DNA from 2 places in the Abyssicoccus albus genome. Region 2 is predicted to be linked to the other one. Evidence: predicted binding sites of a transcription regulator. Region 2 holds the regulator's gene; the other holds the start of a gene.
What was found. Region 2 encodes LexA, which represses DNA repair genes until DNA is damaged. Its sites were predicted from a motif close to CGAACATATGTTCG; they were not measured.
Positions count from the first base shown of each region.

Region 1: EDD62_RS07480 (YolD-like family protein) is a predicted target of LexA. The motif match lies at 14,603-14,616, and genes of this name have one in related genera.

Region 1 covers NZ_RKRK01000004.1:75,923-92,565, reverse strand. Annotated here, with positions in the region: gene EDD62_RS07555 (PTS fructose transporter subunit IIABC) at 1-514, opposite strand, end outside; gene pfkB (1-phosphofructokinase) at 611-1,525, opposite strand; gene EDD62_RS07545 (DeoR/GlpR family DNA-binding transcription regulator) at 1,549-2,319, opposite strand; gene EDD62_RS07540 (YitT family protein) at 2,481-3,326, opposite strand; gene EDD62_RS07535 (Ohr family peroxiredoxin) at 3,443-3,868, opposite strand; gene EDD62_RS07530 (Na+/H+ antiporter NhaC family protein) at 4,102-5,463, shown strand; gene EDD62_RS07525 (PaaI family thioesterase) at 5,648-6,022, shown strand; gene EDD62_RS07520 (hypothetical protein) at 6,066-6,368, shown strand; gene EDD62_RS07515 (RrF2 family transcriptional regulator) at 6,417-6,821, opposite strand; gene EDD62_RS07510 (globin domain-containing protein) at 7,064-8,224, shown strand; gene EDD62_RS07505 (ABC transporter ATP-binding protein) at 8,488-9,459, shown strand; gene EDD62_RS07500 (ABC transporter permease/substrate-binding protein) at 9,456-10,970, shown strand; gene EDD62_RS07495 (DUF6612 family protein) at 11,162-12,151, shown strand; gene EDD62_RS07490 (YaiI/YqxD family protein) at 12,224-12,679, shown strand; gene EDD62_RS07485 (MDR family MFS transporter) at 12,758-14,242, shown strand; gene EDD62_RS07480 (YolD-like family protein) at 14,173-14,571, opposite strand; gene EDD62_RS07475 (lactonase family protein) at 14,710-15,711, shown strand; gene EDD62_RS07470 (manganese-dependent inorganic pyrophosphatase) at 15,792-16,643, opposite strand, start outside.
Region 2 covers NZ_RKRK01000002.1:564,425-581,067, reverse strand. Annotated here, with positions in the region: gene EDD62_RS02790 (CcdC family protein) at 1-366, opposite strand, end outside; gene EDD62_RS02785 (cytochrome c biogenesis CcdA family protein) at 381-1,082, opposite strand; gene EDD62_RS02780 (YneF family protein) at 1,471-1,704, opposite strand; gene tkt (transketolase) at 1,791-3,779, opposite strand; gene EDD62_RS02770 (DUF896 domain-containing protein) at 3,813-4,052, opposite strand; gene EDD62_RS02765 (hypothetical protein) at 4,246-4,512, opposite strand; gene EDD62_RS02760 (hypothetical protein) at 5,009-5,194, opposite strand; gene EDD62_RS02755 (thioredoxin family protein) at 5,312-5,623, opposite strand; gene EDD62_RS02750 (permease) at 5,749-6,750, opposite strand; gene EDD62_RS02745 (ArsR/SmtB family transcription factor) at 6,770-7,033, opposite strand; gene arsB (arsenite efflux transporter membrane subunit ArsB) at 7,236-8,525, shown strand; gene EDD62_RS02735 (hypothetical protein) at 8,671-8,982, opposite strand; gene lexA (transcriptional repressor LexA) at 9,273-9,890, shown strand; gene EDD62_RS02725 (hypothetical protein) at 10,128-10,568, opposite strand; gene panD (aspartate 1-decarboxylase) at 10,611-10,997, opposite strand; gene panC (pantoate--beta-alanine ligase) at 11,013-11,867, opposite strand; gene panB (3-methyl-2-oxobutanoate hydroxymethyltransferase) at 11,867-12,679, opposite strand; gene EDD62_RS02705 (2-dehydropantoate 2-reductase) at 12,766-13,695, shown strand; gene EDD62_RS02700 (GNAT family N-acetyltransferase) at 13,634-14,110, opposite strand; gene glnA (type I glutamate--ammonia ligase) at 14,338-15,681, opposite strand; gene EDD62_RS02690 (MerR family transcriptional regulator) at 15,821-16,207, opposite strand; gene EDD62_RS02685 (methionine gamma-lyase family protein) at 16,587-16,643, opposite strand, start outside.

The DNA of each region.
Region 1 (16,643 bases), on a different contig from region 2:
TGATAAAAGGTTTATCACCTGATGTTGAAGCGTCAACAACTTCTTCCTCTTCAGAGTTATCTGATTCATATTGATCAATTATGCTTAGAATTTCTTCTTTACTCTCTGCATTTAATAATTTATTTCGTATTTCTTCATTCATTAGCATACCTGAAAGTTTAGCAAGTGCATCTAAATGCGTTTGAGCACCATTTGCTGGTGCGGCAATCATGAAGAAAAGATTAGACGGTTGACCATCGAATGCTTCGTATTCAACACCGTCTCTAGAGCGACCGAACATGATAGCAGGTTTATTGACAGCATCTGTCTTTGCATGAGGAATTGCGATGCCATCACCCATTCCTGTTGTTGATTGTTCTTCACGAGCAATGATTGCATCGGTGAATGATTGTAGATCATTGATAAAGTTATTCTTGTATAAAACACCTGCTAATTCAGAGATTACTTCTTTTTTAGAAGACGATTTTAAGTCCATTAACATATTTTCTTTCACGAGCAGGTCTGTAATTTTCATTTTTTTCACCCTTTATTTTTTATTTTTCTTTTTTAATTAGTTTATATACTTTATTTATCGATCATATATCTATATCTATATCTATCGATGATTTACCTATGATAACTTTTGAACTTTAATTTCATTAATCAATTTTAATACTTCATCTTTTTGCGCAAGGTCACTACTGAACGCTGTTGCACTCCCACTCGCGACAGCGTATTTCAATGTCTTTAAGTGATTATATTGGTGCTCACGGGCATAAATGAATCCAGCGACAGTCGAATCACCAGCACCGACGGTATTGATGACTTCACCTGTTGGGGTCAATGCTTTGTATACTTCATTATCGGTAATTAATAGAGCACCGTCTTCACCCATTGATACGATAACTGTTTGAACACCTTGATCAATAATTTTGCGGGCATGTGAAATAATATCTTCATCAGATGTAAATGTAGTGTCAAACATTGCCTCAAGTTCATGGATGTTAGGTTTATAGAGTAGCGGTTTATATTCGAAAGTCTGGGTTGCTAATTCTTTTTCGGCATCGATGATAAATGGTATTTGTTTTTCATTACAAAGTTTGGCAATTTCTTTGTAAAGTGTTTTGCCGTGACCTTTAGCGCTACTACCTGATACTACGACTAAATCATTAGGTGTTAGTATGTTAATTTGATCAAGTAATTGTTTGCACTGTGATTCATTGACGATAGGGCCACTAGCGTTAATTTCGGTCTCATTTTCAGATTTAATTTTGACATTGATGCGTGTGTCACGGTCGAGTGTTATAAATTGTGACTTGATGTCATATTTCTCTAATTCATCAAGAATGAATCGACCTGTAAAGCCGCCGATATATCCAGTGGCTGTTGAATCTATTTCAAGCGTTTTTAACAATCTTGATACGTTAATCCCTTTGCCACCAGCATATTTTTCTGTTCGAGTTGTTCGATTTAGTTCGCCAACCGTCATCTGTTGAGTGAACATGACATAATCGATAGATGGGTTTAAAGTGATTGTATAGATCATAGTTGACCTCCTAATTGTAATGATTATTTTGATAGGTGAATGGATGACATATTTGAGTATTGCTTGATATATGGATTATCTTTATTCGTAATAATTTCACATTCATCGAGTTGTGCAAAACGATGAAAAGCAATTTCATTAAATTTACTTTCATCGGCAAGAATAAAGCTTTGTTTTGATTGACTAATGGCAACTTGTTTCATGTTGGATTCTAAACTATCGGGTGTTGTAAAGCCTGCTTTCAGGTCAATACCATTCGCACCGATAAAAGCGATGTCAAAATTAAGTTGTTCTAACATTTTAATCGCTTGATAGCCGATAATCGCTTGTGTATTCATCTTAATTTGACCTCCAACTAGAGTCGTGTTAATGCCTTGTTGTAACAATGCATGGGCATGATTTAATCCATTCGTTACAACATGAATATGTTTAGGTAAAAAAGCAATTAACTCATAAGTTGATGAACCAGCATCAATAAATAATAAACTTTCCTCTGTAATCAATTTGCTTGCAGCTTTGGCGATTGCAACTTTCTCATCATGAAAAAGTTGTTGCTTAATCGTCATATCTTGATCAATAATTTGCCGTGTTATCTTTTGAGCACCACCGTGCACACGTTTGAGCTTATTTAATGATTCTAATGTCGATAAGTCTCTTCGAATTGTTGATTCACTTGCACCTGTTAAATCGCATAGTTGTTGAAGTGTTGCGGAATTATAATCGTTTACATAATTTAGTATTTTTTCATGTCGATTGACTGTTAGCACTATATCATCCCCTTGATTTAAGTTCATTATAAAGCGCTATCAAAAATAAGTCAATCAAAAACGATATAAAACAATCAAATACAATCAATTGGAAATTGACTTTTTAAAATACGATAAAAAAACTGAAGACTTCATCTTTAAAAATGATTTGTCTTCAGTGTTTTAATTGTTAGTATTAAGTTATGTTGCTACATCATCTGTTTATAAAAATAATTTCCAAGTACATCATTTACATCATGTACGACAACGAAAGCATTTTCATCGTATTCAGCGATCAGTCTTTTAACACGTGTTAATTGGTTCTTAGTAATAACGACATATAGAATATCTTTATCTTCTTGAGTGTAGTATCCGCGACCATTCATGATCGTCACACCGCGCCCTATATATTGTGTAACTTGTCTTGCGATGAAGTCAGGACGATCTGATATAATTGTTACTGCTTTTTTCGGATTCATCCCTTCGATGATGAAATCCATTGTTTTAGTTGCAACATATAATGCAATCACGGTGAGTAAAACATTTTCTAATGGTATGACGGTTACTGAAACCGCAACGATCATTAAATCAAAAATAAGAAGTGCAATAGGAATACTGATTTCGAAATGTTTGTTTATTAATCTAGCTAAGATCGTTGTCCCAGCAGTTGTTGCACCGATTCTAACAATAAGTCCTATACCAATTCCAACAAATAAACCACCGAACACCGTATTAATTAATAGTTGATCAGTTTCAATTTGCCATGACTCAGTGAAATGAAGGAATAAAGAAATCATTATAATGGCTAGAATTGTATAATTCATAGAGCGCTTACTTAAATATTTATATCCGACAAAAAGCAATACTAAGTTAATAAGAAATGATGAAATCGCAGGTGAAATACCGAATGCATAAAGTAATATAAGAGAAATACCTGTGACACCACCTTCTCCAAGCTCGCCAGCGATCATAAATGTATTTACACCAATGGCAAATATGAATGAACCAATGATGACAGATGAGATATTAAATAGAGTATCTTGAGTGAACTTCATAATAAACCTCCTTATTCATAAAGTGAAGAAGCCCTCTAAAATAAGAGGACTTCTTCTATACACACTTCAATTATACAGATTATTATCATAATTAAAAGTGCAACTCAATAATTTAATTAAACTGTTAACTCAACGTCTACGTTGCCATCAATTGCTTTAGAATAAGGGCAGAATGCGTGTGCTTTTTCCATATATTCTTTAGTCTTCGCTTCGTCTAAACTATCAATCTCTGACTTCAATGTTACTGCGATGCGTAAGTCTTTATCATCACCTTCAGCGTAATCATTTAATGAAACGTTAGCGCTTGTCTTACATTCGTTAAATTCAACGTTGTCGTTTGAAAGCATTAATTGTAATGCACCATTGAAACAAGAAGCATAACCAGCAGCGAATAATTGTTCAGGGTTTGTATTTGTCCCTGATTCAGAATCAGAACCACCTGGTTTTTTAATTGTAAATTCACTTTTACCTGATGGAGATACAACTTTACCTTCACGACCACCTGTGTTAATCATTTCTGTTGAGAATAATTCTTTAGCCATTTCAAATCTCTCCCTTAATAATAAAATTTATATTCATATTTAGTTTATATTTAATGTTATTCCCAATATTATTAAATATAAACATAATAGTTTAGACAAAATATAATATAAGATATATAATCTATGGAATATCGTTCATAAAAGTAAAATAAGTATTAAATTGAATGATATCAAATTGAATTTAATAACATCTAATTGATTCGTAAATATAATTATATCAATGAAGTAGGTAGATGAATATGTTTGAAGTAACGCTTGTGATGCTATTAATCATAGTTCTTAGCATACGAAAAATGAATATAGTATTAGTGCTAACGTTAGCGAGTATCATATTAGGTTTTTTAGCACATATGGATATACTTTCAATGATTGAAACATATAGCCACGGTATTATGAACGGTGCTGAGATTGCATTAAGTTATGCATTGCTCGGTGGGTTTGCGGCGTTAATATCTTATAGTGGTGTTACAGAGTATATTGTCATGCAAGTGATTGAAAAATTGAATCTTAGTAGTACAAAGAAGCATAAAATTATTGTCAAAATAATTTTGATTATGATTTTAACAACACTATCTATGATGAGTCAAAATTTAATACCGATACACATTGCTTTTATACCAATCGTCATTCCACCAATGTTAAGTTTATTTAACGAGCTTCAAATGAATCGTAAACTCATCGCAGTTATTTTAACTTTTGGATTAACATTTCCATACATGTTATTTCCTTTTGGTTTTGGTCAAATTTATCATAAAACTATTCAAAGGGCGTTTATCGATCAAGATGTGACTATTCCATTTAATGAAATTTTCTATGCAATGCTTTATCCCGCTTTAGGAATGTTGATTGGATTAGTTATTTCAGTATTTGTTTATAATAAGGATAGAAAATATAGAAAAGCTTTTGAAGGTGGGTATAATCAAAACAAGGTAAATCATAAATTTAATAATAATAATAATAAAAGTAAACCATTTAAAAAGTATGATATTGTTGTCATATTGATTGCGATTATAAGTATGTTAATTGTGCAACTTTATACAGACTCAATGATATTTGGAGCCTTATGTGGTATTTTAAGTTATTTTTTATTTTATATTAAGCAATGGTCCTTACTTGATTCGAAAGTTATTGAAGGAATGCAAACGATGGCTTATATATCAATGATTATGTTATCAGCGAATGGTTTTAGTCATGTTCTCACTGAAAGTGGAAAAGTTAAAGAAGCGGTAAATGAAATTGGGAAGTTAGAAAATAGCCCTGATAGTTTAGTGATCTTTGTTATGCTAATCATTGGCTTAGTCATTACGTTAGGTATAGGTTCATCTTTTGCAACAATACCTATTATCGGCTCTATTTTTATTCCACTCGGTTTGGAACTTGAATTATCGTTGACTTCTTTATTAATTATTGTTGGCACAGCAGGAGCATTGGGAGATGCCGGGTCACCGTCAAGTGATTCAACACTTGGTCCGACAGCTGGTTTGAATATGGATGGTCAACATGACCATATTAATGATACTTGTATACCAACCTTTATTTATTTAGCAATTCCCTTATTTATCTTTGGATGGGTGAGTGCTGTCATTTTTGCATAACGAATAAGAAGAACTGCGATAACAAAATTGCAGTTCTTCTTATTCGTATTATATTTTAAAATGATATAAAATCTTCAATATCTATTGATGATTTTTTTCGATACACTAATTTCTAGCAATGTTTCGTTATTTTATACCATCTATATCGATTAATTAATTTAATGGGGAAAGGACAATTCAAGATATGAATAATTTTGTAGACTTATTTGAAATTAAACAAATAAATCATGATCAAACAAATGGAATATTTAAATTTGAAATGCCTATTACTGATATATGTAAGCAACCGTTTGGATATTTACATGGTGGTGTGAGTGTTGCATTTGCTGAAACCGCATGTAGTATGGCAGCGATGGAGGTCATTTGCGATGATCAAATTGCTTTCGGTATAGAAATTAACGCCAATCATGTTAAATCAAAGCGTGAAGGTATTCTTTATGCAACTGCTAAGTCTTTACATATTGGTAAATCAAGTCATGTGTGGAGCGTTGAAATTACAGATGAAGCAGATGAGCTCATTTGCGTTTCAAGATGTACAATGGCAATTCGTAATAAATGATAGAAGGTTATATCTAGAAGGTTAAAATCTAAGGAGTGTTAAATTGTATATGAATGAAAGTTTCGATGGGTTATATGAATCAATTGTAATTGATAAAGTGTTATTGAAGTCTCAAGGAGAGTATAGTAAAGGTTATGGAAGCTATAAAATAGATGGCAATGAGTTTATCTTTATTGAGTGTGTTAATATCGATATATTAACGAAATTGAACGACTATGCGAATGCTCAACAGTCGTTCAATCAATTAACAATTAATACTAAAGACGATAGAAAAATTTATATTAAAGGGACGATTCACGTTCAAAGTAGAGTTGGTAATATTGTTTGTTTACATGTCGTTCACTAATAAATAGATTAATTGCATCATTTATTAATTTGTTAAATTATTAAATGATTATATAATATCTTTTAACGTTTTTTGGTCAAACACTTTCATGAACGCATGTAGTCCCTCATGTAATAACAATTGAAGTCCACATTGATCAATAATTGGACAAGTATTGTTTTGACGATCAAAACATTCTACTAAATTGAATGATTCTTCCGTTTCTCTTAATAAGGTACCAAGGTTTATTTCACTTGGTGCTTTTTTTAGTTTGATACCACCACCACGACCTCTAATCGTTTCGATATATCCTGTTCGAGCTAAATGATTAACGATTTTTGTCAAATGATTCTTACTTATATTATAAAATTTAGCAACATCAGAAATCTGTGTGATTTGTTTATTGTCTTGCTCATTACGAGCTAAAAATATTAATGTTCTTAATGCATAATCAGAATACATAGTTAATCTCATCACTATTCACTAACCTTTCATTAGCTTTTCAATATATTACACACTTATATTGATGTCAATATGTTCATAATTATTCTTCTAAAAAATATCTTTAATTCAAAATAATTATATATTAAATATACTTTAAAGGAAAGCGTACATTTTTATGACAATTTATTAAATTCATTGAATGAATAAGTTAATTATTCTACAATTAGTAAAGAAGTATATTAAATGTATGTTATTTAGGAGGATTATTTATTATGGAAGAATCGAAAAAAGATATCATCAAAGCAACCGTACCTGTACTAGAGCAACATGGTGAAACAATCACGACGGTTTTCTATCAAAATATGTTCGAAGAGCATCCGGAACTATTGAATTTCTTTAATAAAACAAACCAAAAAGTTGGGCGTCAACCGAACGCTTTGGCGACGACGGTCTTAGCAGCTGCTAAACATATTGATAATCTAGATGCCATTGTGCCTTTCGTTATTCAAATTGCTCATAAACATAGAGCGTTACAAATCATGCCGGAACATTATCCGATTGTTGGTAAACATTTAATTAAAGCAATTAAAGAAGTATTAGGTGAAGCTGCAACACCTGAAATTATAGATGCGTGGACTGAATATTACGGAGTAATTGCAGATATATTCATCAAAGTAGAAAAAGATATGTATGAAGCAGCAGATTGGGAAGCATTCAAACCATTTAAAGTGGTCGATAAAATTAAGCAATCTGAAGACGTGACAGAATTTATCGTAAAGCCAGTTGACGGAGAAATGCCAAACGTTCAAGCTGGATTATATATTACAGTAAATATTCCATCTATTGATGGAGAATACGATGCTAAGCGCCATTATTCAATTTCTTCAATTGATACGACTAAAGGGATACATTTCGCTGTCAAAAAAGAGGGTCAAGGAGAAACAACTGGTGTTGTGAGTCATTATATGCATGATCAATTAAATATTGGTGATTCTATTGAGTTATCTGCACCAGCAGGTGACTTCGTGCTAGAAGATATAGATGCTCTAGAAGAAGTACTGTTCTTATCTGGTGGTGTTGGCGTAACTCCTATAATTAGTATGTTGGAACAGCTTGTTCACGATGAATATAAAGGTCAAGTGAACTGGGTTCAATCGTGCTATAATGCATCACAACATCCATTTAAAGAAAAAGTGGAGTCATTAAAAGGTGAAATAGAAAACTTCAATGAAAATATTGTCTATTCTGAAGTAGACGGTCACTTATCGAAAGAACAGTTAGCACAATACGTTAACGATACAACTCAAGTGTATATGTGCGGATCACCATCATTTATGGAAACAATGTTAGATCTATTACAACAACTTGATGTCGATATGAATCGTATTCATTTCGAGCCACTAGGACCTAAGATGAGTGTTGTACAATTATAATTTAACATTAAAGCAAAGTTATCGAAATATAAAATATTAGATAAAACATACAGATTTTAAATGGCTTCTAAAAGTTCAACTTTTGGATAGTAGTTAAAATCTGTATGTTTATATATAAAGGTTAATTATTTTCAAATAGGGAATACTTATAAAGGTTATATATAGAAATTATAAATGATTAGAAAACTATACATAAATTAAGTATCCATTAATAGTAATCAATATTTAGATGTGGTTGAATGAGTATATGAGGTGAGCTTTTGATGATTAAATTTAGCAATGTAACAAAAAAATATGGAGATAAAGTTGCAGTGGATGGGCTATCTTTTAATGTTGAAGAAGGAGAATTCTTTGTACTCGTTGGTCCGTCTGGTTGTGGTAAAACAACTACACTTAAGATGATCAATCGATTAATTCCGTTGACATCGGGTTATATTTATTTCAAAGATAAACCGTTATCAGATTATAATATAAATAAAATGCGATTTGACATTGGATATGTACTGCAACAGATTGCATTATTCCCACATATGACTGTACGTGACAATATCGCTCAAGTTCCAATGATGTTAGGTTGGGATAAAAAAAGAATCAATGACCGGGTAGAATCATTACTTGAGATGGTCGGCTTAGAAGGTAAACAATATATGAATCGTTATCCTGATGAATTATCTGGCGGGCAGAAGCAAAGAATCGGTGTATGTCGAGCTCTAGCTGCTGATCCACCCGTCATTTTGATGGATGAACCATTTAGTGCACTTGATCCAATTAGTCGAGAATCATTACAACAAGATTTATTAGATTTACAAGCGAAAATAAAAAAAACAATTATATTTGTTACTCATGATATGGATGAAGCCATGAAACTTGCTGATAGAATTTGTATATTGAAAAATGGTGCAATTGAACAAATTGGAACGCCAGATGAATTAGTGAATCAACCAGCAAGTGAATTTGTTAGACAATTTATTGGAACTAAGCATTCAATACATACGGCTAAAGATATTATGGTACCAGTAGAGTTAAAAGAGGATATTAATAATTATGGTTCTAAATCTAATGAGTATATGGTTGTTAATATCAATGAACCATTAGATCATTTATTGAAACATTTAACAAATAACGAAAAAATATTTGTAGTCAATGATGAAGAGCAACTAGTTGGTTATGTTACAACGTCAAGTATGATTGAATTTCTAGCTCAAAATGGCTTAAATGGAGGTGGTAAATCATGATGGAATTATGGTCAACCTTTATTGAACGTCAAGATACATTATGGAATACATTAGTTGAGCATATGCAATTATCCTTAATTTCACTATTTATTGCTGTATTGATTGCTGTTCCAATAGGGATTATACTAACGAAATTTAAATCCATTGCTGAAATCGTCATTAACATTACTGCGATTATGCAGACAATTCCTTCTCTTGCAATATTAGGTTTGATGATTCCATTGTTTGGGATTGGTAAAGTTCCTGCAATCATAGCGTTAGTTATTTATGCATTGCTACCTATACTTCGAAATACATATACAGGTATTAAAGAAGTAGATCCTTCATTAATTGAGGCAGCACGTGGTATCGGAATGAATAACCGAAGAAGATTATTGCAAGTTGAATTACCCCTTGCAATGCCTGTTGTGATGGCAGGTATTCGTACCAGTATGGTATTAATTATTGGAACAGCAACACTTGCTGCACTTATTGGAGCAGGTGGACTTGGTGATTTAATATTGCTTGGAATTGACCGTAATGATACAAGTCTCATTTTACTTGGTGCAATTCCCGCAGCAGTACTTGCGATTGTGTTTGATTTAATTTTAAGATGGTTACAACATCGATCGTTCAAGACAATGATGATTGCATTGTTAAGTTTTATTGTCATTATCGCATTGACGATGTTAATCATGTTTGCCTTTAATAAAGATAAAGACGTTGTCATAGCAGGGAAACTCGGTGCAGAACCAGAAATTATTACATCAATGTACAAGCAATTAATCGAAGAAAAAACAGATTATAATGTTGAAGTGAAGCCTGGTTTAGGTAAGACAAGCTTCTTGTTTAAGGCACTTCAAAATGATGATATTGATGGGTATTTAGAATTTACTGGAACCGTTCTTGCGACGTTTACCGAAGAGACACCTACATCAAATGATGAACAAGCTGTTTATGAGCAAGCAAATAACGCACTTCAAGAAGAGTATGGTATGACAATGCTAAAACCGATGAAGTTCAATAATACGTATGCGCTGGCAGTAAAAAAAGAATATGCTAAAAAACATGAACTAAAAACAATATCTGACTTGAAAAAAGTAGAAGATGAAATAAAAGTAGGATTCACATTAGAATTCAACGATAGAGAAGATGGCTATAAAGGAATTCAAAAGGAATACAACTTGAACTTTGAAGAAGTAAATACGATGGAACCTAAAATTCGATATCAAGCGATTGAAAGTGGAGATATTGACTTGATTGATGCATATGCAACAGATGGTGAGTTAAAGAAATATAATATGGTTGTGTTAGAAGATGATCAGAAATTATTCCCACCATATCAAGGCGCACCATTATTTAAAGAAAATTTTATTAAAGACAATCCTGAAATAAAAGAAGCATTAAATCAATTAGCGGGTAAAATTACACAAGAAGAAATGCAAGCAATGAACTATAGAGTTGGCATTGAAGGTGAAGATGCATCAACTGTATCAGAAGAATTCTTAAAATCTAAAGGCTTAGTTGACTAATTTACTTATATTTTGGATATTAATTTTTAATGTTAAGAGAATGTATTGAAAATGATTCAATAAATAGTGATTGAATCATTTTGACTTAATTTCTTATTGATTGATGAAATATTTGAATTTATTGCGTGCACTCGTTACACTATTGAAAACAATTCAATTTAAATTAATTATAACTAAAAGGAGTTCTCAACATGAAAAAATTATTTATATTATCCATATCAGCGATCATGTTAGCATCATGTAGTAATGAATCAAACGAGTCGAAAGAAACTTCTGAAAACACAACTGAGCAATCGACAGAAGAATCTATTAATAAAAATGAAGCATCAAGTGATTCTGAAAAAAATTCAAATGAAGAAGATGCTGATGAAAAAGAAAAAGATGATGACAAAGAGAGTTCATCTGATGACAAAGAAAAAATCAAAGATGCAAAGGCAATTTATGAAAAAATTAAAGAGAAGTCTGCAGCTGTCGATAGTTATACGACAGAAGTGACTACGACAACAATTTCTGGCGAAGAAGAGTTTGTTACAAAGATGAATACTGAAGTTGGTAAAGAAAAGAATTCTATAACTACTTTAGAAATGCAAGGACAACAATTGAAGTTACTTACTTTTGATGATAAATTAGTTGCTGAAATCGAAGGTGGTAATTTCATCGACATTACTGACGATTCAAATTTACCTAAAGGTATTACCGATGTTCAAACTTATGAAGAAGTTGTGGAAGCAAGTGAATATTTGAAAGATGGAGACATAAAGGAAGTTGATGGTAAGTATGAGGTTACTGTTAAATTTGATAATAAAGAAGACTTCAAAAAGATGCTGGATAGTGTAAATAGTGGTATGAAATCTATGGTTGATTCTGCTATGGAGAATATTGAGGATGTTAATGGAGAAGTGAAATATGTTATTAATGATGAGTTTATGTTGGAATCTGCTAATACGGATTCAAAGCTAACAGTTAAACAAGGTGAGGAATCAGTAAAACTTACTTCGAAAAGTGATATTAAATATTCAAATCATGGAGAAGTTGGTTCAATTGAAATTCCTGATAAAGCGAAGAATGCAAAATCAAAAGAACAATTGATGAAAGATCAAGAAAGTTCACCGGAAGAACCTAAAGATTCATCGACTAAAGAAGAAAGTAAAGAAGAAAGTAAGGAAGAAAAAAATAATTAATCGATACAGATGTGTTATTCAATAAGGTTATCTCTAGATAACCTTATTTTATTTTGTGAAAGGGGTTATTGTATGAATATTATTGTGGATGGTGATGCGTGTCCGGTGATTTCAGAAGTAATCGATTGTGCTCAATATCGTAATTGTGTAGTGACGATTGTAAGAAGTTATCATCACTATACAACGTCAGAGTATCCTTCATTTGTCACGATGAAATACGTTGATGATGGACCTGATGCGGTCGATTTTGAAATCGTCAAAAATAGTTTAATGCACGATATCGTGATTACTCAAGACTATGGTTTAGCTTCTCTTTTACTTAATAAAAATGTAATTGTTGTACATCATACGGGATTAATAATTGATCATGATAATATAGATCGATTATTAATCCAACGATATGAAAGTGCGAAAATCAGACGTCAACATCAAAAATCCCGCATAAAGGGGCCTAAGAAGTTAACAACTCAAGATAAAAATATGTTTAAAAAGAAATTGTTACAAATCATTGAGAGATACGAGCATTAATATTGTGTTCAATCAGTTAATTAATATATAATTTGAAAATCTGTAATACAATTTTAATGTAAAAGGTGTGTTGTCTTGATGATTGAGAAACAAAGTGTAAATCGCAAAATGATTACGATCAGTTTATTGATTGGTGCGTTTTTTGCGATTTTAAATGAAACTTTACTAAACATCGCACTCGTTGAGTTGATGGATGTATTTAATATTTCCGCACCAACGGTTCAATGGATGGCAACTGGATTTATGCTCGTGATGGGTGTTGTGATGCCTTTATCTGCGTTGATTATCCAATGGTTTACAACACGACAATTATTTATCGGTGTGTTATCTATCTTTACACTTGGAACATTAATTGCTGGATTAAGCGTTAACTTTCCAATGTTACTAACAGGTCGAATGATTCAGGCCGTTGGGACAGGTTTATTAATACCTGTTGTAATGAATACGATGCTACTCATTTATGAACCGAGTGTGCGTGGCCGTGTGATGGGCTTCTTTGGAATGGTGATCATGTTTGCGCCAGCGCTAGGTCCAACATTATCAGGTGTTATTGTAGATTTGTTTGGCTGGCGCTATTTATTTTTACTCGTTGTACCGTTCACTTTATTTGCTATTTATTTCGGTTATCGATTTCTAGAGAATGTTGGAGAAGTGACCAAGCCTAAGATTGATTGGCTTTCTGTTGGGTTAAGTTCATTTGGGATTTTCTTAATTATCTTTTCATTCTCAAGTATCGGGAATCAACAAGAAGGTGCGTCATTTAATCCATGGTTTATCGCATACATCATTTTAGGGCTTGTAATGTTGGCGTTATTTGTCATAAGGCAATTTAAACTAGATGTACCTATTTTGGATTTCTCAGTATTTAAGTATAAAAATTACAAATACGGTACGATCATTTTTATTATTGTTGTCATGGCGATGATGGCTTCTGAAATCGTGATGCCGATGTATTTACAAGGACCGATGGAATTTAGTGCTAAAATAGCAGGGATTATACTATTACCGGGCGCTTTATTAAATGGATTAATGTCACCTGTTATGGGTGGTATCTTTGATAAATTAGGACCTCGTAAAATGATTATACCAGGTACGATTGTGTTGCTCCTTGTCATGTTCTTCTATAGCACGATTCACCCAGGCATTTCAATGTGGGTATTTATACTCGTTTATATGGTGTTAATGCTAGCCATTTCTGCAACACTTATGCCTGCTAATACGAATGGGATGAATGAGCTACCTGAGTCAATGTATCCGCATGGTACAGCGATTATTAATACGATGCAGCCGATTGCTGGAGCACTTGGTGTGAGTATATTTGTCACGATTATGACGAAAGGTAAAGAACGCGCGTTAGAAGGAATCGCTTCACCGACGACTGAGCAAGTTCATATGGCTATGACCGAAGGAATACATTATTCTTATTATTTCGGCATGGCATTAGTTTTCATTGCTCTATTATGCTCACTAAGATTGACAAGAGCAACGGTATATCAATCTGGTGCAGGTAATACATCGATGGAAACGACATCTATGAATGGGACAAACGATACTTCATCATGATTGAATTGTCTACCGATAATGAATTCTGCAAATCGATCGATGGATTCTATATACATTTCTGTGTAATGAATGAATCCGTCATGGTAATACTGTAATGCGATATATGATGTCGTTCGTATAGCCTCGTCCAATTGTTGATTGATAATATTTAATCTATCATCAGTTAGTATTGGACGAGGTTTTTTAGTTTGCTCATACTGTGTATGTTTTAAGCTTTTAAAGAGCTCAGGCATCGTTGCAAAAGGAGCCCATTTGATCATTTTTCGACCTTTTGGAATATTAGAGTTTAATTGATGAATTGGAAGCATTCGGTAGTCAAGATGATTCATAAAGACACCTCATTTCTGTATGTATATTATACGAACATACGTTCTTTTTTTCAACTATTATTTCGTATTTTATATGTAGAATGTATAATGTAACTAATCACAATTAATACATGGTCATAAAGGAAAGGTGGTACACCAATGACAATGAAAGGTTACTTTGGAACGTATACGAAACGAGACGGTGAAGGGTTTTATCAGTTTGATTTTAATGAAAAAAAAGGCATCATTGAATCGGTAGAAGTCGTAGATTCATTAGCTAATTCAACGTATTTAGCGCATACTGATCAGGCGATATATGCAATTTATAAAGGAGAACACTCAGGGATTGTCGCATATGATAGATCGACGCATAATAAGTTAAATGATTGTTTATATCCGTGTGGCTCTGGATGTTATTTAGCTGTGACGAAAGACCAACGATATGTACTTGAAGCGAGCTATGGTGACGGTGAGTGTAGACTGTATAAGTTAAATGAAGATGGTTCTATCCATGATCGAGTGGATGTCTATAAAGTGAGTGGGAATGGGCCGCATGAACGTCAAGATACGGCGCATACACATTTTTTAGATGAGGCACCAGATGGTTATATTATTGGAGTAGATTTAGGGGCGGATAAACTATTGACGTTTACGATAGAAGATGAGCATTTGAATCTTATTCAATCATTTGATGTCCCAGAAGGTGCAGGTCCACGACATATCGCCTGGAATGCAAATGGGGATATTGCTTATGTATTTACAGAACTATCGAATGAAATCCTTGTTTATCGTTATCGAGAAGGATCTTTTGAAATGATTGAACGTCATTCAACATTACCGGTAGAGTATACAGGGCATTCACAAGGTGCGGCGGTTCGATTGTCTCATGACGGGAAGCATTTATATGCATCGAATAGAGGTCATCAATCGATCGCCATTTTTGGAGTGAATGGGGCAGAGTTGAACTTGATTGATATCGTATCGACTGGTGGGGATTGGCCTCGAGACTTCAATATTACTAAAGATGATCAATATTTAATTGTCGCGCATGAAAAGAGTGATAATGTGACTACGTTTAAGCGTGATGAAGTTACTGGAAGGCTTCAAAAGTTAGAAGATGAAGTACACGTCCCTGAAGCGGTGTGTGTAATGTTTACTTAAAGAATTATGAATAGGACCTAATCAACTCATTTTGATTAGGTCCTATATTTTATCTTTTTTAGTAAATGTATAATGTTAGATTAAGCGTTAAACGCGTTCGTTAACGGTGGTACAATTTGTTTTTTACGTGATACAACATCTTTTAAGAGCGCCTCAGAATCTTCAACTTTAACGTCAAACGCAGCGTCCACTTTGTCTGTTAATCCTTTAGTTAATACAATTGAGTCATTATCAAGAATATTTGTAATGACAAGCATATATAAGTCGTAATTGTCACGCTCGATACGTTCATCGATGTTTTGTAGTAAGTCATCTTTTAATGCTAAGATTTCGACAGGGTCAACAGTGTTGATTTGAGCAATGCGTACAGTATGACCATTTAATTCAAATGATTTGGCATCGTTTCCAACAATATCTGCAGCACTCATTCCGTCAATTGATGCACCTTTTTTCAACATTTCAAACCCGTATGTGTTGATGTCAACGTCAGCAATTTTTGCAAGTTGATTGGCAACTTCAATGTCACGCTCAGTGCATGTTGGTGATTTAAGTAATAATGTATCAGAAATAATGGCTGATAACATTAATCCTGCAATATGTTGAGGGATTTCAACTTGATGTTCTTTGTAAATCGTGTAAAGCACAGTTGCTGTACATCCAACTGGCTCTATTCTCATATAGAGTGGTCCTTCAGTTTCGAAGTTTGACACACGATGGTGGTCAATAACACCGTGTATTGTTAACTCTTTAATATTGACAGCTGATTGTTGAAACTCGTTATGATCGACTAATACAACATCTTGATGGTCAGCTTTCATATCTTCTAGTAATCTTGGAGCTTCAACCTCGAAGTAATCCAATGCATACTGTGTTTCTTGATTAATTTCACCTAAACGAACCGCTTCTGCTTCTTCACCAATCGATTGCTTTAA
Region 2 (16,643 bases):
TGGATCAAATGTTTCACTCAACAGCCATTTAATTACTGTTCGTATCACAAGTAAAGAGACTAATATAATTGGAAATAATTTATTTTGAATCAAATAGATATCGTCATCTCTAACTTCAAATTTGGTCGTCACTATTAATATCACAGAAAATACAAGACCTAATACTATACTCTCCAAAATTTCAAGAGGCGACAGTCTAAACGGTTCATAAATATACATTAAAGCACCAGTTGACATCATGATTGGGGGTAATACAATTTTACGAATTGACATTGGCTTTTTGGTCGATTTCATTCTGATGAAATAAACAATACTTCCCATGATTAAACCTGAAATAATGCTAAAATAAACAAATAATTCACTCATCGTTGTAACCCTTCCTAAAACCCTTGGAAATCTCCAAAGAATGGTTGGAGCCAACTAATAATTGATGTTAATCCATCAAAGTATAATATAATCCCCATAATAATCATTAATATACCACCAACGCGTGTAATCGTCATGTGATGCTTTCTAATCCATGATAATTTCGTAATAAAGAACGATAAAATAATAAACGGTACAGAAAATCCAATACAATAACTGACCATCATCATCATTGCGATATTCGGTGATTCAGTAGATAACGCAAGTATTGCTCCAATGATAGGCCCCTGACACGGTGTCCATCCCGCAGCAAATGCCATACCAATCAAAACAGTCCCTAAAAATCCACTCGGACGTTCTTTGAATGACACTTTACGTTCTTTTACGACCCATTCTGCTTTGAACACTCCAACAACAATTAATCCGAATACAATAATTAAAATTGCACCGATTTGTCTAATTAAATCTTTATATTCAATGAGCAAACCACCGATAAACTGGGAACCAAAGCCAAGTGCGATATAGACAAGGCTGAACCCAATTAGAAATAAGAGTGTATGTAACATTGCTTTAAAATTAAAGTGCTTCTTTTGTGCAATATCTTCATAACTCATCCCTGTGATGTATGAGATAAATGCTGGATAGATCGGAAGCACACACGGTGAAATAAAACTTAAAAAACCACCACCAAATGCAATCCATAGATTAAGATCCATATTAAAACCTTCTTTTTAATTATATTGACTTTAAATATGTCGTGATGAATTGACATCATCATTCAATATATTATGCTTGATTTACTATATTTTATTGTATCTTTATTCTTACAAGTAAACAATGGCATCTTTTCGACAATTTTAATTCAAAGTATACATCTTTGAATTGATGCATCGATTACACTCATATTCACAACCCCTTACATATACTTTCCACTAATTTGTTTTTGTACGAGCAATCTCCATATTTTTGGTCTATTTTAATATAAAAATCTTGAAAAAAGTGTGATAAGTTAAAAGATAAGTAAAGTCATGATTCACAAACAGTAACTTAATAAATAAAAATAAGGTCACACAAATTACATTTTGTGCGACCCTCTTTAAAGTATTACTTCTTCATCCCTTGATCCATATTTTTATTCATCATTGTCATCATTTGATTAATTTTCTTTTGAGAAGGTTTCTGACCCATTTGCATCATCATCATTCTCAACATCTCTTCATTAATCGGTGGATTCTTCTTCAAATAATCCATCATATATTTACGTGCTATGAAAAAGCCTAGCGCTACGCCTGCAATCAATGCAACGACTACGATTAATACCCAAATCCATGTATCCATTCATTCCACCACCTTCTACTCATTAACATTGATATTTTACTAAATAATTCAAGCCGTTTCAACAGTATTATAGATTTTAACTAATATTATAAGCGATCTTTAATCTGTTTTACGATCTGCTCTGTTGTAAAGCCATAATGTTCTAATACATCTTTCGCATTAGCACTCATTCCAAATTGGTCAATCGTAAAGAGTAATCCGTCTATGCCGACAAAACGATGCCATCCGATTGAAGCACCCATTTCTATTACAATTCTATGTTTTACATCTTTTTGTAAAATTTCATTTTTATACGCTTCATCTTGTTGTTCAAATTTCGCCATATCAGGCACTGATACTACTTGTACATGATGACCGTCTTGTTCTAATTGATCAGCTGTATCTATTGCTAGATTCACTTCACTTCCTGATGCAAAGATGATATGTGTGGCTTTGTCTTTCGCTTCCTTAACAACATAAGCACCTTTACGAACGCCTTCTTCAACTGTTTGTTGATCGACATCTAACGTTGTAACGTTTTGTCTTGTTAGAATCAAAGCCGTTGGTTTATCTGTTGATTCCATCGCCACTTTCCACGCTGCAATCGTTTCTTTACCTTCTGTTGGTCTAATGACATTCGCATTCGGGATTGCTCTTAATGCACTTAACTGTTCAATTGGCTCGTGCGTCGGTCCGTCTTCACCGACTGCGATTGAATCATGTGTAAAAATATATGTGACAGGTAACTTCATAATTGAAGACAGTCTAAATGCCGCTTTCAAATAATCACTAAATACAAAGAACGTTGCACCATAAGGTCTTAAGCCACCATGTGATGCCATTCCATTTAATGCCGCTGCCATACCGAATTCACGTACACCGAACCATATGTTACGTCCAGCATAGTTGTCTTTAGAGAAATCTGTTTCATCATTCACTAAACTTTTATTAGACGACGCTAAATCCGCCGCGCCTCCGAATAGTTGTGGCACTTGAGCACTAATTTGTTGTAGTACTTCACCACTATATGCACGCGTTGCTTTAGAATGACCCGCTTCATAACTTTCAATATTCAAGTCTTTAGATAGATCTTCATCGTTAAATCCATTCATAAATTCTTTATATAATTCTGGATAATCTTTAGCATATTGTTCAATCTGTTCATTCCATTTCGATTCAGCATCATCAGCGCGTTTAATCATCGTCTCTTTGAAATGTTCATATACTGAATCATCTACGTTAAATTTCTCTGTTGAGTCCATCCCATATTGCTCAAAGGTTAATTGTCTTTCTTCTTCACCAAGTGGTGCTCCGTGTATTTTATTTGTACCACTTAAGTTCGGTGATCCGAATCCGATAATTGTTTTTACTTCAATTAATGACGGTTTATCACTTTCTTTCGCTTGTTCAATCGCACGATTAATTTCGTCAATGTTATTCCCATCACTGACATGAATATAATCCCAACCGTACGCAGTGAATCGACCTTCAATATCTTCACTGAATGACTTATTTAATTTGCCATCCAAGCTAATGTCATTCGAATCATATAACACGATTAATTTCTCAAGTCCTAAATGTCCAGCCAGTGAAGCTGACTCATGAGAGACACCTTCCATTAAATCACCATCACTACATAATACATACGTATAATGATCCATCACTGAATAATCAGCTTGATTGTATTTCGCCGCAAGATGAGCCTCAGCCATCGCTTGACCAACTCCCATTGCAAACCCTTGACCAAGAGGTCCAGTCGTCACTTCAACACCTTCTGTATGATGTAATTCAGGATGACCTGGTGTTTTAGAGTCTTTTTGACGGAAGTTCTTTAATTCGTCCATCGATAAACTCCCTGACAAATGAAGTAAGCTATACAATAACGCAGACCCATGACCAGCGGATAAAATAAACCGATCACGATTGATAAACTTGTCATGATTCGGATTGAAGTTTAAGTGATTCACCCATAAAGTATACGCCATCGGCGCCGCACCCATCGGTAAACCAGGATGACCTGAATTCGCTTCTTCAATCATATCGATGCTCAAAGCACGAATTGTATTAATTGTTTGTTGTTGAATTGATTCCATCATATCTCCTCTTTTCTTTAAATAACATACTCTAATCTATTTTAATTTATTTTGTTTATCTCTTTTAATCTGTTTAACTTTTTCAGGCGTCACATCATTCCCCTCAGGATCAATGATTTTACTATTCTCTATTGTATTTTTCATAGATTTTCTAAAGTTTTTCAAATATTGTTCTCTTAATGATTCTAATTCAGAAAGCTCTTCATCAGTAATTACATTCGCTTTTTTTCTCTTCGCCAACGTATTCAAACGATCTAATTTTTCTTTCTCTAACATGTATATCACTCCTTTATATAATTTACCATAAATCACGGTAAATCACTATTTGAATGGTTTATCGCTTGATGATTAAAATATTATTGTATAAATAAGTATTCATTATAGATAATAATCAAAACTAAATAAAAACAATTTTTTATAAAAATGCCTTGAACCATTTACACAGTTCAAGGCATTTTTACTTTGATATTCACTGTACATGACTATGTTTAATGTTATCAACAAATGTCTTTGCTTCAACCAAACCTAATTCAGGATTTTCTTCTCTTACATACTTGATTATTTTTACTTCATCATAATTAGCATTAAGCATACTTTCCACTGTAGAAATTACAAGTGAATCAGTCATCTCACCTTTTTGCGCAAGTCTCTTTTTAAGTTTCTTGTTTTCAGTATAGAAACCAAATATAACCCCTGTTAAACCTAATATCATACCAAATGATAATAATGCAGGCATACATATCCCCTCCTTAATACTAAAATTATATAACTACATTTAAAAAGTAAAATATTTCTATATCAAATGAAATTCATACTAAGTTATATCAAATATTACATGTAAATACAAAAAGTAAAAACTAAATTTTAAAATGGTAATACCTATTCAAAAAAGTCATATTTAAGAATATAGTTAAATAAAATATTAATTAATACAACGCCTCCGTTTATTACAATTGGATACATTCCTAATGGAATTGAATTTGGTGAAAAACCATATCTCATGATTAAATATGCAACAATAGAATATAATACCCCAACTATAATTGAAGTTTTATTATTATTCATTCCAGTATATATTCATTCCTTTTTTTGAAAAGTATAATCCATCTTTTACTAATATTCCCTTAAAAATAAAAACAAAACTATACAGTCTACCCTTTTCATTTAAGAAATTGTTAACCATTACTAAAATACTTATCAATAAAGTTTAATACTTTAAACAAGACTACTTGCTATTCACTCTGAACCGCCATTAATATAATGCCTAGTAAAAAACCAACACTGGTTCCAAATACTAATGGGTATATAATTTCAACGGAAGGAAAAAATATTAAACCTAAAATCATTCCTATCGAACAAAAAAGCATCATCGATAAAGGTAAAATAAAATCATTTATTTTTAAATTTTTATTACTCATAAATATGCTTCCTCCGCATAAAATCTCTTATAATTTATATGCTAGCACTTTTATGATATAAAATTAAAAAGGATTATAAGCTTTATAACTTATAATCCTTTTTAGTCATTCGAAACACTAAAGTTCTTCTTCAAGAATATCCTTCAACTCATCTACCGTTAACACTTTACCATATGAAACGACTTTTTCATGAATTACTAATGCAGGTGTACTCATTACTCCGTACATTGCAATCTGACTGACTTCTGTTACATGGTCAATTTGCTCATCAATATTTAATTGCTTTAACGCTTCTTCAGTATTCCGTTCTAATTCAACACACTTCTTACACCCTGTGCCTAACACTTTAATTTTTGCATCCGTCGTTTCATTCGCTTTCTCTACATTCACTTCGCAACATGACTTTTTCTTTTTACTAAATAAACCCATTTAAAACACTCCTTTTATTTTTATAAATTATTTGTATTATCATTATTTTCTTAATTTATATTCCTTTGATAATTCACAATGAAATTAGAAATTCACATATAATGTAATAAATATATGTTCTTTCATTAGATCAACACATGTTGAAATGCATTAAATATATACCCTACTATTATAATACCAACAATACAGATGATTACAAAAACAAATAGTAATTTCATCTTTACGACTTTCTTCAATAAAATAAGCGATGGTAAGCTTAATGTCGTTACTGACATCATAAAGGCTAATACTGTTCCTAGTAATGCTCCTTTAGCAAGTAGTGCTTCAGCAATTGGGATCACTCCAAATATATCTGCATACATCGGTACACCTAATAACGTCGCAATGATGACGCCAAATGGATTATCACTGCCTAATATCGATGTGACCCATGCTTCTGGTATCCAGTTGTGTATCAATGCGCCGATACCAACTCCGATGAGAATGTAGATAAACACTTTCTTAAACGTCTCTTGCGTTTGTTCGAATGCATATTGCACTCTTTCTCTTTGATTTAATGATTCAGATTCTATAGAAGTTGCTTTTGCTTGTTTAATGAAATCAGCCACTTGATCATCCATATTCAATCGTTCAATGATAGAACCTCCTATGATGGCAATCAACAGACCTACAATGACATACATTAACGCAACTTTAGGACCAAAGATACTCATCAGCAATACTAAACTCCCTAAATCAACCATCGGCGAAGAAATTAAGAATGAGAATGTCACACCAAGTGGTAATCCTGCACTAGTAAATCCTATAAACAATGGAATGGATGAACAAGAACAAAACGGCGTCACAGTACCGAGTAATGCGGCAATTGTATTTGCTCCGATCCCTTTATAACGTCCTAATATCTTTTTACTACGTTCTGGTGGAAAATAGCTTTGAATGTATGAAATGATGAAAATTAATACACATAATAAAATAATAATTTTGATCGTGTCGTAAATGAAGAAATGCAATGAACCGCCTAATTTACTCTCCATATTTATGTTGAATTGTGATAGCAAATAATATACAAGATCACTTAACCATTTCATACCGAGTACTTGCTTTTCGATAAACTCCCAAATCCCCACTGTTTAACCTCCTTTATTTTTATTGATGAACAGAATTCAAAAATGTTTTCACTTGTTCAAAACCCGTGTTTGATAATTGATAATGCATCCATTTTCCTTCACTTCTTGCACTGACAAGGTTTGCTTCGATTAATATTTTCATATGATATGATAAGCCAGATTGCGATAAATCTAGTGTCTCTTCTAAATCACACGCACATTTCTCACAACAATAAAGCATTTCGATAATCTTCAACCGTCTATGATCAGCTAACGCTTTAAATACTTTCGCTAAGTTCTCCATTTACACACTCCTCATATCAAAAATTCTTGATATGTTTATCATATAATATTTTTTATAACAATGAAACGATAAATCAAAAAAATTTGATATGTTATTGACTTTAATTCATATTGATAATATTCTAAATAGCGTATGAATGAACTCGTTCTAAAAGTAAATGAAATAACAATTAAATAAAAATAAAGGATAAAAGGAGACTATTATGACAATATTAGCGATTATTATATTTCTAGCCACATTAACTTTCGTCATCTGGCAACCGAAAGGTCTTGATATTGGGATTACTGCTGTTGTCGGTGCCTTAATTGCATTAGTCACGGGCGTTGTTGACTTTAGTGATGTCATTGAAGTGACAGATATTGTTTGGAATGCGACATTAACATTTATCGCTGTCATTATCATTTCACTCATTCTAGATGAAATCGGATTTTTTGAATGGGCAGCGCGGCATATGGTTCACGCTTCAAATGGAAATGGTGTTAAAATGTTCGTCTATATTTCTATCCTCGGTTCACTCGTCGCTGCTTTTTTTGCAAATGACGGTGCTGCACTGATTTTGACACCGATTGTATTAGCAATGGTTCGTAATTTAAAATTCGAAGAACGTCTAGTGTTCCCATTCGTCATTGCTAGTGGTTTTATCGCGGATACGACTTCATTACCGCTCGTAGTGAGTAACTTAGTTAATATCGTATCTGCAGATTATTTTGATATTGGATTTGTCGAATACTTTTTGAGAATGATTATTCCTAATATCTTCTCACTCATTGCAAGTATTATTGTATTGTATTTATATTTTAAAAAATCAATACCAAAATCCTTCGATGACTCAATGCTCGAATCACCTCAAAGTGCCATAAAAGATGAGAAAATGTTCAAAATTTCTTGGATCGTTATTGCTGTTTTACTCATTGGTTATTTAACAAGTGAATTTATACAAATACCGGTATCATTTATTGCGATGATCATTGCAATCATTTTCTTATTACTTGCAAGACAATCGCACGCGGTCAATACAACATCTGTCATGAAAGGCGCACCTTGGAATATTGTCTTCTTCTCAATCGGAATGTACTTAGTAGTCTATGGCTTAAAAAATGTTGGAATTACCGATTTATTGGCACAAACAATCAATGCAATCACTCAATATGGACTATTCCCAAGTATTGTCGGGATGGGATTCATTGCAGCAATATTATCTTCAATCATGAATAACATGCCAACGGTGTTAATTGACGCCATTGCCATTGGACAATCAAACGCTATCGGACCCATTAAAGAAGGTTTAATCTATGCAAATGTCATCGGATCAGACTTAGGACCGAAAATTACACCGATTGGATCTCTTGCGACATTGTTATGGTTACACGTATTAAGTCAAAAAGGTATGAAAATCTCATGGGGCACATATTTTAAAACTGGTATTGTCATCACAATTCCTGTTTTATTTGCGACATTAGTTGGTCTATATTTAACGTTTATAATCCTTTAAAACTTAAATGATGCTTAGAGATATTACTTATCAATAATTATTAATATGATTAAAATGAAAAAGCGCACAACGATTATTTCTTTAATCGTTGTGCGCTTTTAATGATTAGCATTAATAATACCATTTATAAAATGATGATTAATTGTTAATTTGTACTCACAAAATCAATAGATGCTTTGTCAGAATCTGTTGAATCATGATGTTCTACTTCATCCTCATGATTTTCGACACGATGTTCGTATGAATCTTGTTTAGTTTCATCTTCTAAATCACGATCATAACTTTCATTATTATTTTGCTGAGCTAATTGTATATCTTGTTCGCTAATCTGTTCTATCGCTTGATCGTGACCAAATACTGTATGACGTGCTTCTTCTGATGTTGAAATTGTATAAGATAAACCTATTGTTATAAGGAATGAAAAGAAAATAAGTAACCCTTTAATGTCTTGTTTCATATTAAATTACCTCCAGAACATTTGTTTGTAATTCAATATTAACAGAACACCCGTTTGTAGTCAACAATAAAACGAACAAACTTTCGTGTTTTTAATTGATGATAGCGAACGCTTATGCTATTATAAATATATAGATAGAGGTAGTTTTGATTAATATCTCGTTTATTTAAAAATTTACTTTAACTATTCATTATTTTCATTATTATTTTTTTCAAAATACAAAATTTAAACACAATTAAAATTAAACACAATTAAAATTAAACACAATTAAAAAGATGAGGAGATTAATTATGCAAGAATTAACAAAAAGACAACAAGAGATATACGACTTCGTCAAACAATACACACTAGATAAAGGATATCCACCAAGCGTTAGAGAAATTGGTGAAGCTGTTGGTCTGGCATCGAGTTCAACAGTACATGGTCACTTAGCAAGACTTGAAGATAAAGGCTACATTCGACGTGATCCTACAAAGCCTCGTGCGATAGAAATTATGCAACAAGATGAACCGATGCCATTCGATAATATCGTTCAAGTCCCTGTGATCGGAACGGTTACTGCAGGTGTTCCAATTACTGCAATCGAGAACATTGAAGAATATTTCCCATTACCAGAACATTTTATGAGCAATCATAATGGTGAAATTTTTATTCTTAATGTTATTGGGGATAGTATGATTAATATTGGAATTCATGACGGAGACCAAGTCATCGTCAGAAAACAAAACATCGCTGAAAATGGTGATATCATTGTTGCTTTAACGGATGACAGCGAAGCGACTGTTAAGACATTCTATAAAGAAAAGAATCAAATTAGATTACAACCAGAGAACGACACAATGGAAGCAATGTATTTCGATCATATTGAAGTATTAGGTAAGGTTGTTGGTTTATTTAGAACGTATTAAAGTTTAGGTAAAATGTTTTGGAGATAAAAAAGTAGCGATAAAATTTGATAATCATCAAATTTTATCGCTATTTCTTTATGTTATTAATTTAAATTAAGTTCACGAACGTGTTTTCTTATATTTTGAAATTAACTTAAAAGCAGTAATACCATCCACTTTGGATATGGCTTATTTACTTCTCGTAATCAGAGTATTTTAGATTTACTCTGATTACAGTTAATAATTCAAAGTTATTATTTATTTCACTTCTAAAATAGGGACTGTCGATGCAATGACTTGATTACGTACGACAACACTCATGACATCTTCATCCTGTATATATTGTTGTACTTCATCAATTGGAATCCATTGATATCCACCACTTGGTGCTTCAAATTCTTGACGAATTCTTGTATTGAATAAATATTCAATATGTCTTGTTTGCTTTCTAAAGAAAAATCCTTTCTTTTGTACTTCTTTCTCAAAAATACATACAAGACCATTCAGCTTAGCTTCGCCATTAATCGACCTCAAAAATTGATTCGCCGCTTGTTCGATAGGATAATGTTCATCATATGTCACATAGGGTAAATGATATTCATACTTCCTCCAAATTGCAGCTCGGTCCATTTGTTGATGCTTGATCAATAGATGATCATTATATTGAATGTATAGAGCAACTGTGTGATTTACTGCCATATAAAAACTCCTTGTACAAATTCATTGTTTACATTATACACTTTATTTATACTCAGTTCTACTTTGTTCGCCACGCTTTACTTCGATAATTCGGTTTTCTTCATCCATAAATGCAATCATCGGTGCATGTTCGCTAAGTTCATTTGAATCAATCATTGCATAACTAATAATTATGATGATATCTCCTTTTTGGACACAGCGTGCAGCGGCTCCATTCAAACAGATGTCACGTTGTCCGCGTTCACCTGGTATGACATATGTCTCAATTCTCGCTCCGTTATTATTATTGACTATTTGTACTTTTTCATTTGGAACGAGTCCAACTTCATCAAGTATATCTTGATCAATTGTAATACTCCCGATATAATCTAAATTCGATTCAGTCACCCGTGCTCTATGGATTTTACTATTCATTACCGTTCTGAACATAATACACCTCTTGGTTTACATAATAATATTATCTATTAATCTAGCTTTATCATACTTTACTGCGATTGCAATGACAATGGATTCATCCGTCGATTCAATCGTATCTATATGTTTTAATGTTGGATATGTCAATATATCTAGTGCATCTAATTGACCTAAACTTTCACACTGAATACGTTTTTCTATATATTCTTTCACTCGATTTACATCTGTAGTGCCTTCTTTGATGAGCTGCTTTGCACCGGTTAATGTGTTATATAAAATTGGTGCATTTTTTAATTCGTCTTCAGATAAATACACATTACGTGAGCTTTCTGCTAACCCTTGTGCATTGCGAACAATATCAACACCAATGATTTCTATGTTCATATGAAAGTCATTGGCCATCGTTTGTATAATCGCCAATTGTTGTGCATCTTTTTTACCAAAGCATGCTACATCTGGTTGAACGATATTGAATAATTTATTAACGACTGTCACAACACCATTAAAGTGGCCTGGTCTAACAGGACCGTCCATCACTGTATTTTGATGACCTACATTCAGTTGAATCGATGTTGATTCTTCAAGTGGATACATGACGTCATCCGTTGGTGCGAAGATATAATCAGCAATCCCATCGATTAATGCCGCATCTTGATCAAGTTGCCTTGGATAATCTTCGAAGTCTTCGTTCGGTCCAAATTGCGTTGGATTAACATAAATTGAGACGACAACGATATCTGACTGTTCACGTGCCGTTTTGATCAATTGTTTATGTCCTTCGTGTAATGCACCCATCGTTGGTACAAACCCGATGCGCTGTTGATTTAATCGGTGTGTATTTAATGATTCTCTTAAGACCTCAATCGAATGAATCACTTTCGCCATCATTTTTCCTCCCAAACTTTAACTTTATACGTCGTATCCTCATTTGGAAATGTACGATCCTTCACTTCTGATCTAAACTGAGATAATGCTGTTTGAATTGATTCATTTAAGTTTAAGTATGGTTTCACAAACTTCGGATAACGATGAATGCCATATTGTAATATATCATGATACACAAGCACTTGACCATCGGTATGTGATCCTGCGCCGATACCGATTGTTGGTACATTTAACTCACCAGTTACACGCTTCGCTAAATCGCTTGGAATGGCTTCTAAAACGAGCATTACAATACCACTCTCTTGTAACGCTTTAGCCTCTTGAATTAAATTCAACGCAGCTTCTTCAGTCTTTGCTTGTACCGCATATCCTGTAATACCGAATGATTGAGGTGTGAGTCCAATATGACCAACAATCGGAACACCAAAATCAGTCAATCGTTCAATAGCCTCTAAAGTGATTGGATGGGCTCCTTCAATTTTCAATGCTTGTGCATTGGATTGTTTATATAATTCCATCCCGTTTCTTACTGTATCATCGACAGAGACACCGACCGTTGAAAAAGGCATATCAACGACTGTAAACGTATCTTTTGCGCCTCTTTTCACTGCTTTTGTATGATGAATCATATCATCCATTGAGACTTGAATCGTTGAATCAAGCCCAAGCACAGTTGTTGCCACAGAATCACCGACTAAAATCATGTCAATTCCACTTTCTTCAACCGTCTTAGCACTTGGATAATCATATGCTGTAACCATTGTTATTGGAATATGATTTTCATACTGTTCTAATAGTTGTTTTAAGTTCATAGTGAACCCCTCTCTTTTTTGTCTATATAAGTTATTGTATAATATTATCATTCAATATAAAACATCAATATAAAGGATGATGATTCTTGGCAAATATTGCATTAATAGGACTTGGGGCAATAGGAAGTATCATTGCTCGATCCATCGAACGAAGTCAACATACGGGTTACTATTTCGCGACGACACCTCGACAAAGCTTATCGATTAAATATGAGAACAGTTTAAATGAAACGTATTCAATTGATAGCTATACATTACAAGATAAACAGATTGAGACAATTTTTAATCAAGTAGATCTTGTCATTATTGCTACGAAAGCAACTTCAAATCATACAATTTTAAAAAAGATTACACCATACTTAAATCAAGATACACCGATACTATTCGCACAAAATGGGATGGGTCAAACTGAGCAATATAATCAAAGTGTTCCATCAGTAGTTTACATATCTGGAGAACAATTAGACGATAAATCAGTCATTCATTTCCAAGATCAAATGTTAATATTACCGAATACTGAGCACAGCCAAATAATATATGACCTATTGAATTCTGATGATTTAACGATTGTATTAAGTGAAAGATTTACACGTCACCATTGGAAAAAAATTCTTGTTAACCTTGGGATCAATTCTATCACGGCAATCACGATGAGCACGTGTCATATCGTCCATTCACAATATGCAGTAGAATGGTTAACAGAGATCATTCGTGAAGGACAATCAGTCTGTCCAATTGACGAATTAAAAACAGATAATTTTCGTCATGAGCTCATTCAGTTGTATCAATCATATTCTAAAGAAATGGGCACTTCAATGTATTATGATTTGTTGAACGAAAAACAAACAGAAGTCGAATTCATCCAAGGTTATTTATTACGTTACGCAAAGTCAAAAAAGATTGATACACCATATATTCAGTCTGCATACTCACTCATCAAAGCGAAAGATTCAATCAATCAACAACTCGTTTCTTCAAAAAATGTAGCAGTTGGCGATAGCCGTAATATCCAATAGGCTCGTACTTTTCAAACCCTTTATGCAAAAATGTTTGATAAGCCGTTTTATTTAATTTATTCGTCGTCATAACAATATATTTTTTACCTTTATTACGGGCTACTTGTTCTATCGCATTTAAAACATGCTTGAAATATCCTTGCCCTTGATGCTTTGAATCAATCGACAATCCCCTAATATATATCGCCTCATCCGCATTGGATAATGACTCGGTATAATCACTCGCCTCTACAAACATAAAAAAGCCAATCACCTGTTGTTGATCATATAATACAACAGGTGTTGCATCATGAAACAACGGATTATTGACCATATAATAAGGATGACCACTAAATACCATTTGTTTAAATGATAGCGAATATTCCTTGAATAATTCACGACTGTCTTTATCATGATCTAACCATTGAACTTTCATTACATCACCTCTCGTTGATTTTTGAATCAAATACAAAAATTTAATTATTTTATATTTAACTTTATAGACATTTAGTTCCTTTTATATAGGTTTTAAAATAACATAATATAAACTGTTAATACGTAACCATCATAAAACACCTCATATTGAAAGTACAATATGAGGTGTTATTTAAACTATTTAATTCGTATGAAGTGATCAAAAAGATTCAAATTTTTTAATCAAAATTAATATTGACTTAAATACTGTTCTCTTTCCCATTCAGAAACGCTAGTTCTATACATATCCCACTCGATATTTTTAGACCCTAAAAATTGCTTATAAATATGAGGTCCTAAAGCATCTTGGATCACCTTATCTTCACGTAACGCTTTTAGCGCTGTATATAAAGTAGATGGTAAATCCTCTACACCTTCCGCTTCACGTTGTTCACGGTTCATGTCATAAATATTTTCATCAACAGGTTTTGTTGCTTCTTTCTTATTGCGAATACCATCAAGCCCTGCTTCTAAAATTGTTGCTAGCGCCATATAAGGATTTGCTGCTGGGTCTACTGAACGCACTTCGACACGCGTCGATAATCCTCTTGAAGAGGGAATGCGAATTAATGGTGACCTATTTTGTGCACTCCATGCAATATAACAAGGTGCTTCATATCCTGGTACTAAACGTTTATATGAATTTACTAATGGATTACAGATAGACGTGAATCCTCTCGCATGCTCTTGAATTCCTGCGATAAAATGATAAGCATCATCGCTTAATTCTAACTCACCATCTGGATTAAAGAATGCGTTCTCGCCGTCTTTAAATAATGACACGTTAAAGTGCATTCCATTCCCACTAATACCTTCTAACGGCTTTGGCATAAACGTTGCGTGTAAATTGTGCTTACGCGCGATTGTTTTAACAACTAATTTAAATGTTTGAATGTTATCACACGCAGTGATTGCATCCGCATATTTGAAGTCAATTTCATGTTGACCACTTGCCACTTCGTGGTGACTTGCTTCAACTTCAAATCCCATGTCTTCAAGTTCTAATACAATATCACGACGACAGTTTTCACCTAAATCTGTCGGTGCTAAATCGAAGTAACCACCATCATCATTTAACTCTAATGTTGGTTTACCTTTTTCATCTAATTTGAATAAGAAGAATTCAGGCTCAGGCCCAAGGTTGAAATCAGTATACCCCATATCTTTCATACGATTTAATACACGTTTTAAGTTAGAACGAGGATCACCTTCAAATGGCGTACCATCTGGTTTATAAATATCACAAATTAAACGCGCAACTTTACCTTTACCCGTTGTCCATGGAAAGATTACCCATGTATTTAAATCCGGATATAGTTTCATATCTGATTCTTCAATACGTACGAACCCTTCAATTGATGATCCATCAAACATCATTTCATTATCTAATGCTTTATCCAATTGGCTAATTGGAATTTCAACATTTTTGATCGTCCCTAAAATATCAGTAAATTGTAATCTTAAATAACGAACGTTTTCTTCTTCAGCGAAGCGTTTAATATCTTCTTTAGTATAATTTCTTTTGTTAGACATACTGTCTCTCCTCCAGTTAATAATCAAATTAATCGTTTAACAATCACTAGCATCACGAAAACAAAGTAACAGGTTGAGTGTAAAATATAAGATGAAAGTAAAGCATTAAACGATATAAAGAGTTATGTAGCTTTTGAAATTATTTCTTTTGCTTATAGAAACGAGATAAATCCCCTCTCGTTAAAGGTATTTCCCTACTTTCACCAGATAAAACCTTTTTAATATAATTCGTACTAAAATCTTCTTCAATATATTGTGGAGACGTTTCATCAGCACTCTTTTGTGCCGATCGATTAAGACGATCAAGTTCTTCTTTAATCTTCTTCATATTGAACCCTTTTTCAATGAGTAGCTTCACTTGACCAATGAGCTCAACATCATGAATTGAATACAATCGCTGTCCACCTTCTGATCTAGACGGACTAATCAATTCATTTGCTTCGTAGTATCTAATCTGTCTGGCTGATAAATGCGTTAATTGATTTACAATTTTCATCGTCAAAACGGGCATATCTTTATCTATCATCAAAGAAGTCCTCTCACAACAATATTAAATAAAATAACATTGAATCGTTAACGTTAAATAAATAAATTGTTAAAATATATTTATAAATCGTTAAATCAATTCATTATTATTTTTTTGATTAAAATTATTTAAATGATTCAAACAACTTAATCTACATTCATTTTAAAACGAAATATATATAAAAACAAATCCATGTCAGGAAAGTTGACATAGATTTGTTTTAATTATGTTTAGAGGTTACATAATGCTTTCTTAGATTTATTTTTTAAACTGTTAATCTTATAAGTATCGATCTTTATTGAAGCATAATTGTTAATTTTAAACTGATTTAGTCAGGTTATACCAAATATATTAGATTGATATAATGAATTTTTACTCATTATCTTATTTTGTTATACCGTTCAATTAATCTCATGACAAATAATTCAACATGCTC